DNA from 2 places in the Pseudarthrobacter sp. NIBRBAC000502771 genome. Region 2 is predicted to be linked to the other one. Evidence: predicted binding sites of a transcription regulator. Region 2 holds the regulator's gene; the other holds the start of a gene.

Region 1 (4,411 bases), 910 kb from region 2:
GCCGGCGCCGCCAATGACCTGGTGCCGGGTTTGGACGTGGCCGCCGTTGAGCAGGCCCTCCTGGAAACGTATGCGGGCCATGCCACCCTGGAAACTGCTTCCTTCAGCAGCCTGGGGGCATGACCCGCATCAATTGGTGCGCGGCGGCCGGTCAGGCGGCCAGGCGGCTCTTGACCTCGGCGGCGGACGGGTTGGTGGCCGCGCTGCCGTCCGGGAAGAGGACCGTGGGGACGGTGCGGTTGCCGCCGTTCAGCTGCTCCACGAGTTCGGCAGTGCCGTCCACCTCTTCGATGTTGATTTCGGTGTAGCCGATCCCCTGGGCGTCCAGCTGCTTCTTGAGCCGGTTGCAGTAGCCGCACCACGTGGTGGAAAACATGGTGATGGTGCCGGATTCGGGAGTGAAGTCCACAGGGATCTCCTAAGTGTCGCTTGAAAAGGTTTCCTTACTGTCAACCGTAGCGCGGCGGCCGGTATTCCCGGGTGTCGAGCGGCTGCTGCCGTTCCCGGATGACAGTTTGTGGCGCGCGGTGGCAAGCTGGTGCCATGTGTGGACGCTACGTAATGGCACGCGCCGTGGGGGACCTCCTGGCCGAGTTCGACGCCGAACTCGAGGACGAGGTGAGCATCCCGCCGTCGTGGAATGTTGCACCCACCGATGCCGTCCCGATCGTGCTGGAGCGGCTGGTGGATGACAGTGCCGCGCCGCGCCAGGTGCGCCAGCTGCATGTGGCGCGCTGGGGCCTGGTTCCGTCCTGGGCCAAGGATCCAGGCATCGGCTCACGCATGATCAACGCCAGGAGTGAATCGGTGCTGGAGAAGCCTGCCTTCCGCAAGGCTGTGCAGTCCCGCCGCTGTGCCGTCCCGGCAGATGGCTACTACGAATGGAAGCAAGGCCCGGGGAAGTCGAAGCAGCCGTACTACGTGCATCCCGGTGGGGACCGTGGCCTGGCCTTCGCCGGCCTGTATGAGTGGTGGAAGGACCCGTCCGTACCGGAGGGGGAGCCGGGCCGCTGGCTGCTGTCCACCTCGATCCTGACGGCGGACACCCCTCCGCCCGGGGCGGAATCCACCATTTTCGGGAAGCTGACCGAACTCCACGACAGGGTGCCGCTGCCCATGGATAAGTCCACCATGGAAGCCTGGCTGGACCCGCAGGCGGATGATGCCGCCGCGCTGGTTGACCTGGTGCGGTCAGGGGTCAAGGACGCCGCTGCGGACTGGCGCGTGGAATCCGTAGGCAAGGACGTGGGCAACGTCCGGAACAACGGCCCGGAACTCATCCGCCCGGTGGAAGCTCTCTTCTAGCAGCCCGGCGCAGGGTGTACTGCCCTCAAACGGTGACCGTACCGGCGTCGTCCACCGTCCAGGTGGGGTTGTATGCCACTTCCCAGCGAAAACCGTCGGGATCGGCAAAGTACCCGGTATAGCCGCCCCAGGCCTTGGTGACGGGCTCGGCAATAATGGCGGCACCAGCGGCCGCGGCCTGTTCCATGACGCTGTCCACCTCTTCGGGGCTTCCCAGGTTGTGGCTCAGGGTAATGCAGGGGATCCCGTCCGGGCGGCCGGTCACGGCTTCGGCCTGCATCTGGCGGGCATCCCAGAGCGAAAGCACCAGCCCGTGGTTCACCTGGATGAACACCACTTCCCCGGCGACTTCGCGGTGGACCGGCCAGCCGAGGCCGTCAACGTAGAAAGCACGGGACTCCTCGACGCTGCGAACACCGAGGGAAATAAAGTCGACTCTGGGCTCCATGCTTCGATAGTGTCAGATGATGGCGACAATTCAAGGAAACGACCGGGATGCCCGCGCCGACAGGGAACAGCTCGCTGCGGTCCGGGTTGCCGTTGACGAAGTCGATGACCAGATCGTTACCCTGATCGCCCGCCGCGAGCGGCTGATCAGGATCGCCGGCACGCTGAAGGGCGATGACGCGGAAGTGCGTGCCCCCGGCCGCGTAGAGCGGATTATTGAACATGTGCGGTCCGCTGCGGAGAAAAAGGACATCGACCCGGACATCGTTGAAGCAACCTACCGGGCCATGATCTCCGCATTCATTGAACTTGAACTGCGGATCCACAAAGAAAACAGCTGAGGAAGGCTAAAGCGCTTCCTCCACCGGCACCCCGTGCTGGAACTCCCGCCCGTCCGCCTCGCTGAAGGCTGACAGGACATGCCCCTTCCCGAGGCCATTCAAGGCCGTCATGGGAAAGCTTCCGGTGATGCTGTTCTCCGAATGGGACACTCCGGAAAGATCGAAATCCTCCTCGATTCCCTGGTCCCGGTTGAACGAGTAGCAGGCTATGGCCTCCCCGTTCATGAACTCAATGCACAGCCGGCGCTGCGCTGAAAAATCGGGCGAGGCTCCCATCAAACCCACCACGTAGGCGCCCGAGCCCGGAATGGTGCCGTCGATATCGAACGTGGCAACCAGGGTGGAGTCCTGTGTCTTGATGCTGGCCTGCTTCAGGAGTGCGTCATCGGTACTCATGCCAACATCCTGCTCCCTGCCGCACGCCCCGTCCACCCCCGCCTATGTTTTGGTGAGAACCCGGCGTAGACTGAATTTATTCGAATACATGTTCGAATCACGTTGTGATGGGTTAGGTCCGGGAGGTGCGCATGGGCATGTTCAGCGAATCTGTTGACGTGGCGTGTGCCCCCACAGGTGAGCCGGAATCCTTGGTATGGGCAGGTGTGTCCTATACCGTCTGCGCAGAACCCGTCCGCTGGTACGAACGCCGGCAGTGGTGGGCTGAGGACAGCAGGGCTCCCCTGGGCAGCGGGCCCGGAGTGGTGGACCACGAAATCTGGCGGGTCCAGGTGCTGCCCGCCCGGGGTGCCGCCCGTTCCGCCGCGGCACAGGAACCGCCCGGGGCAGAAGTCCTGACCCTTGACCTTTCCCGCCATCTCCGCAGCAACCGGTGGCGGCTGGTGCGGATCCATGACGCCCTTCACCCCAAGACTGCCTGACCCGGAACACCATGAGCTTTACCCACCTGCGCGTTTCCACGGCATTCAGCGCCCATTACGGAGTTTCCTGGCCGAAGGAACTGGCCATGGCTGCCGCTGCCGATGGCGCCACGGCCCTCGCCTGCACCGACCGGGACGGCCTGTACGGCACCATCAAGCACCTCAAAGCCTGTATGGCGGCGGGCATCGACCCCATCGTAGGCGTGGACCTGGCGGTATTTGACGACGACGGCGATCACCGCACCCAGGTAGCAGGCAGGGTGGTGGTGCTGGCCAGGGGGCAGAACAACGGTGCCGGGTACCGCGCCTTGTGCCGGCTGGTTTCCGATGCGCACGCGAGGACCTCCGGGAAAGCCGGGGGAGCGGTACCCACCGCGGTGACCCGTGCCGAGCTGGCCTCCCGCACCCTCGACCCCCACACCCTCAAACCGGTGCTGACGGTGCTGATCGGCCCGGACTCGGACGTCGGCCGGGCCATGGGAGGCAGGCGCTACCTGCGTCCCAGGACCCTGTTCAAGCAATGGCTCGACGCAATGCCCGCCGGAACTGTGGTGGCGGAGATCGTCTCCCAACTCAGTGCGCCGGGCAGTCCTTTCAGCACGGCGCACGCTGTGCGCATGCTACGGCTCGCGGAGGAACACCATGTTCCGGCAGTCCTCACCAACGCCGTCCGGTATTGCGCAGCCGACGGTGCACCGACCGCGGATGTCCTTGACTCCGCGCGGACTTTGAAGTCCCTCCCGGAACTGGCAGGGGAGCCACTCCTGCAACCCACGGGCCAGGGATGGCTGAAATCAGCGGATCAAATGCTGGGCCTTGGTAAGGAAATCATCTCCGCCGCCGGTTATGGTGCCGCAGACCTCAAGCAGTTGATGGCGCAGACCGAGGCGCTCGCCGACCTCTGCCGGATCGACCCCGCCACTGATATGGGATGGAAACAGCCAGTGGTGCCGGAAGCTGCCGTCATCGGCATCAACCAGGATCCCCACACGGAGCTCCTCCAGCGCTGCCATGCCGGAATCGGCAGGCGGTTCCCGGGCATCGGCGGTACGGCGGAGCGGGACATGATGGCCCGTTTGGACCATGAACTGGGGATCATCCAGAACCTGGGCTTCTCCGCCTATTTCCTCACTGTTGCGGAGGTCTCCAGGATGATCCAGGACATGGGAGTCCGGGCGGCTGCCAGGGGATCGGGGGCATCAAGCCTGGTCAACTACCTGATCGACGTCAGCCATGTGAACCCCCTCCAGCATGACCTGATCTTTGAACGCTTCCTCTCCAACGACCGCGCCACCCTCCCGGACATTGACATCGACGTCGAAAGTGCAGAACGCCACAACGTCTACCACAGGATCTTCGAGCGCTTCGGCTCCGAGCGCGTAACCCTCATGAGCATGCAGAACGGATACCGGGCCCGTGGTGCAGTCCGCGACGCCGGGC
Region 2 (4,411 bases):
GGAGGTCAGGAAGGCTGTGGTTTCCGCCTCAGTGCCCGCCGTGACGCGGAGGTGGCCCGGGATGCCCACATCGCGGATGAGCACGCCGGCGTCAAGGAGCTCCTGCCAGACCTGGTGCGGGTTTTCCAGGCCGCCGAAGAAAACGTAGTTGGAGTCCGATGCTGCGGGCTTGAGTCCCATCCTGGTCAGCTCGGCCACGATGCGGTCCCTCTGCTTCTTGATGTCCTCGACGTCGGCCATCAGCGCTTCGCGGTGTTCGAGGGCCGCCAGGGCGGTGGCCTGGGTGATGGCGGAGAGGTGGTACGGCAGGCGCACGAGACGCAGGGCATCGGCGACCTCGGGGGCTGCGGCCATGTAACCGAGCCGTGCCCCCGCCAGGGCGAAGGCCTTGCTCATCGTGCGGGAGACGATCAGACGTTCACGGCCGGGCAGGAGTGTCAGTGCGCTCGGCGTTCCGTCGTGTGCGAACTCGTGGTACGCCTCGTCGACGATCACGATGGCCTGGCTGTCCGCGCCGGCGTCATAGACGGCTTCCACGACGTCCAGCCCAAGCCCGGTCCCGGTGGGATTGTTGGGCGAGCAGAGGAACACGATGTTGGGCTGGATTTCCTTAACCTGGCGGGCCGCGGACTCTGCGCTGAGGTCATAGCCTTCCGCGCGTTCCCCGGTGATGTACTGCGTGTCCGTTCCGCTGGCCAGCAACGGGTACATGGAGTACGTCGGCGGGAAGCCCAAGGCCGTGCGCCCTGGCCCGCCGAAGGCCTGGAGGATCTGTTGCAGGACCTCATTGGAGCCATTGGCTGCCCACAGGTTGGTTTCGTCGAGCCCATGCCCGAGATATTCCGCCAGGGCCTTCCGGAGCGCGGTGAACTCGCGGTCCGGGTAGCGGTTGAGGCCTGCGGCGGCTTCCGTAACGGCGGCGCTGATGGCGGCCCGCACATCGGCAGGAACCCCATGGGTGTTTTCGTTGACGTTCAGCAGGATGGGGACGTCCAGCTGGGGAGCCCCATAGGGAGTCAGTCCGCGAAGGTTGCTGCGGAGGGGAAGCCGGTTCAGACGTTCTAGCTGCTGGTTCACCTGAACAGTTTAGTTGCCGCGGCAACTACCGGAAAATGTGACGGTTCCCGCGGCTTCCCACTCAGTGGGTGGGAACGAACAGCTGCTGGCCTGGAAGGACGGTGCCGGCGTCAAGGTTGTTGAGCTGGACAATGTCCGCCACGACGTCGCGGGCGTCCCGGCCCGGCGCGACGGTACCGGCAATGGCCCACAACGACTGTCCGGGCTGCACCGTCACGGTAACGGTGGGTGTCACCGCGAGGTCCGCAACCGAATCCGAGGCCTTGGCCGGGGAATGGAAGAACCCGGCGAGTGACAGCAGGAGAACAGCGAGGACTACAAGCGGGACCCCAATCAGGACGATCCTCCCCCGGCGGGTGAGCCGCAGCGGTGCAGGCGATGGTGAAACCTGGTGAAGAGTTAAAGCTGACATGAACTAAGCCCTCCTGGACTTGCCGTGCTGCCCGGGTGTCCGCCCGCAACGCCCTTGCCGTTCCAAACCGCCGCCGGGCACATCTTCCGGCCGGGTATTCGAAGGAGGCATCTGCTGGTTAGAACACATATTCGAACTTTGCTGGTTAAGTTTTAGCACCTATCAACGAACATTGTCGAGACTCGCTAGAACAAATGTTTGAAAAACCACTATGGCTGGCCTAGTTTTGGAACCAAGAACAACCACTCCTGAAGTTGACCAGCAGGGTCTGACAATGACAGTGGGAGTCCTTCCACCGGCACGGCGGAAACAGCGCCCGGCGGAAGTTCCGGCGGCAAGCGAAAGGCAATGGCGAATATGGCAGCAGCAGCCGCCGGGGGCAGGACCGCCCCGCAATCCAAGAGGACCACCAAAGGGCTGACGCCCCGGCAGAAGAAGATCCTCGAGACCATCCAGCGCTCCGTTAACGAGAACGGGTATCCGCCGTCCATGCGGGAAATCGGCGACACGGTCGGCCTTGCAAGCCTGTCAAGCGTGACCCATCAGCTCTCGCAGCTGGAAAAGCTGGGCTATCTTCGGCGCGACCCCAAGCGGCCCCGTGCCATGGAAGTGTTGATGCCGCTGACGCTGGACGGCGGGGGAAAGAGTGCGGGCACGTCCCGTGCGCCCCAAGCCGCAGGGGACAGCGCCACCGTCACGGAGCTGCCTACTGCTCTGGATACGGCCATGGTTCCGCTGGTGGGCCGGATTGCCGCCGGCGGCCCCATCCTTGCCGAACAGCTCGTCGAAGATGTCATGCCGCTGCCCCGCCAGCTGGTTGGCCAGGGCGAACTTTTCATGCTGAAGGTGGCCGGCGATTCGATGGTGGATGCCGCCATTTGCGATGGTGACTGGGTGGTGGTGCGGCGCCAGGCTGACGCTGCCAACGGGGACATCGTCGCTGCACTGCTGGATGACGAGGCGACGGTCAAGACCTTCCGCCAGCGCGACGGCCACACCTGGCTGCTGCCGCAGAACACCCAGTACGAACCGATCCTGGGCGACCATGCCACCATCATGGGCAAGGTCGTCTCAGTCCTGCGTTCGCTCTAGCCTGCGCACGCCTGCCCGGCATCCGTGCAGGCGCTATCCGGCCGTTCTCAGGACGCGTCGGCGCCCAGCCTGGTGAGGGCTGCCAGCGCTTTGGCGCGGTCAGTGGTGGCCCAGAACGGCGGGAGGGCGCCGCGCAGGAATCCCGCATAGCGCTCGGTGGCCAGCCGCGAGTCCAGGACTGCCACCACTCCTTTGTCCCCGGTTGACCGGATCAGGCGGCCGGCCCCCTGGGCAAGCCGGATGGCAGCGTGGGTTGCCGAAACAGACATGAAACCGTTCCCGCCGGCCTGCGCCACGGCACGCGAACGCGCCGTCATGAGGGGGTCGTCCGGCCGCGGGAACGGGATGCGGTCAATCACTACCAGCCGGCAGGATCCACCGGGAACATCCACACCCTGCCACAGGGACATGGTTCCGAAGAGGCAGGTGTCCGGTTCGTCCGCGAATTGTTTGACCAGGGCGGTCATGGTCGACTCGCCCTGGCAGAGGACAGTCATGTTGAGCATCGGGCGGAGGGCATCGGCGGCTTCCTCGGCCGCCCGCCGCGAGGAGAACAGGCAAAGCGCTCCCCCGTTGGAGGCCTTGATGAGCGCTTCGAGTTCGGCCAGGGCTTCCGGTGAAACACCTCGGCCGGGCTTGGGCAGGTGGCCGGCAACGTAAAGGATGCCCTGTTTGGGGTAGTCGAAGGGCGAGCCAACATCCACGCCCGTCCAGCTGGGCGCTCCGTCACCGATCAGGCCCAGGCCTCCTGCGGCCGGTTCGAAGGCGGTACCGATCGCAAGGGTGGCAGAGGTCAGCACCACGGTGTGGCCGGCGAAGAGCCCCTCCCGCAGCCTCCCGGCGACGGACAGCGGCGCAATGTTGATCAGGACCGGCGCGCTGTCATCGGGCTGCGAATAGCCTTGGCCGGGATCGAAGGTGCTGGCGCGGGAGAACCACACCACTTCCCGGTTTTCCCGGGCAGCGATCAGCCGCTCGCACAGTTCCAGGATGAGCATCAGCCGGGAACGCGCCAGCTGCCGCCCGCCGTCGGCCGTGGTATTGCTGTCCCCTTTGGAATCGGACAACGCAGCCCTGCACGCTTCACGCAGCTGGTCCACGCAGTCAAGCTGTTCCTCGTTCAGTCCGTTGGGGAGAAGTCCGTTGGGCGCGCCCGCGAGGGCCATTTCCAAGTTGGCAGCTGCGGCGTTCAGGGCGTCAACGGTGATGGCGGTGTGTTTCCGTGCGCCGGAAGCGGCCGCGTGGACCATGGCCACGGACAGCTGCCCGGATACGGCTCCCGTCACACGGTCCTGCAGCTCATGCGCTTCGTCCACCACCACGACGTCGTATTCGGGCAGGACTGCCAGTCCTTCGAACGCGCTGACGGCCAGCATGGCGTGGTTGGTCACCACCACGTCAGCCTCGGCGGCATCCTGCCGGGCGAGCTCGCTGAAGCATTCAGCGGCCATCGGGCATTTCTGGGCGCCGAGGCATTCCATTGAGGTGACGGAAACCTGCCGCCATGCACGGTCCGTCACTCCAGGCAGCAGCTCGTCACGGTCGCCGGTGGCCGTCTTCTCCGCCCATTCGCGGAGCCGCACCACTTCCTTGCCCAGCTGTGACGACGGTCCGCCCACGGAGGCGGCGAAATGCGGAACGCTGGTGTCCTCCCCCAGGGAAAACAGCTGCCCTTCCGACGGTTCCTCGGAAGGGAACCCGCCTTCAAGCTTGTGGCGGCACACATAGTTGGACCTGCCCTTGACCAGTGCAACCTTGACCGGCCGGTCCAACGCCGGCGTGATGTTCTTCAGGAGCCGGGGCAGGTCCCTGCCGACAATCTGGGTCTGG

Evidence for each region. The regulator LexA, encoded in region 2, represses DNA repair genes until DNA is damaged. The targets are predictions, from matches to a motif close to TCGAACANNTGTTCGA.
Region 1: the regulator LexA is predicted to act here: its motif matches at 2,570-2,585, upstream of NIBR502771_RS14225 (DUF6504 family protein).

The regions. Positions count from the first base shown of each region.
Region 1 covers NZ_CP041187.1:3,029,252-3,033,662, forward strand. Annotated here, with positions in the region: gene NIBR502771_RS14195 (lipoate--protein ligase family protein) at 1-123, shown strand, start outside; gene NIBR502771_RS14200 (mycoredoxin) at 152-409, opposite strand; gene NIBR502771_RS14205 (SOS response-associated peptidase) at 562-1,305, shown strand; gene NIBR502771_RS14210 (VOC family protein) at 1,331-1,753, opposite strand; gene NIBR502771_RS14215 (chorismate mutase) at 1,773-2,093, shown strand; gene NIBR502771_RS14220 (hypothetical protein) at 2,100-2,489, opposite strand; gene NIBR502771_RS14225 (DUF6504 family protein) at 2,621-2,971, shown strand; gene NIBR502771_RS14230 (DNA polymerase III subunit alpha) at 2,983-4,411, shown strand, end outside.
Region 2 covers NZ_CP041187.1:3,934,443-3,938,853, forward strand. Annotated here, with positions in the region: gene NIBR502771_RS18315 (histidinol-phosphate transaminase) at 1-1,077, opposite strand, end outside; gene NIBR502771_RS18320 (LysM peptidoglycan-binding domain-containing protein) at 1,139-1,489, opposite strand; gene lexA (transcriptional repressor LexA) at 1,847-2,581, shown strand; gene NIBR502771_RS18330 (ATP-dependent DNA helicase) at 2,629-4,411, opposite strand, start outside.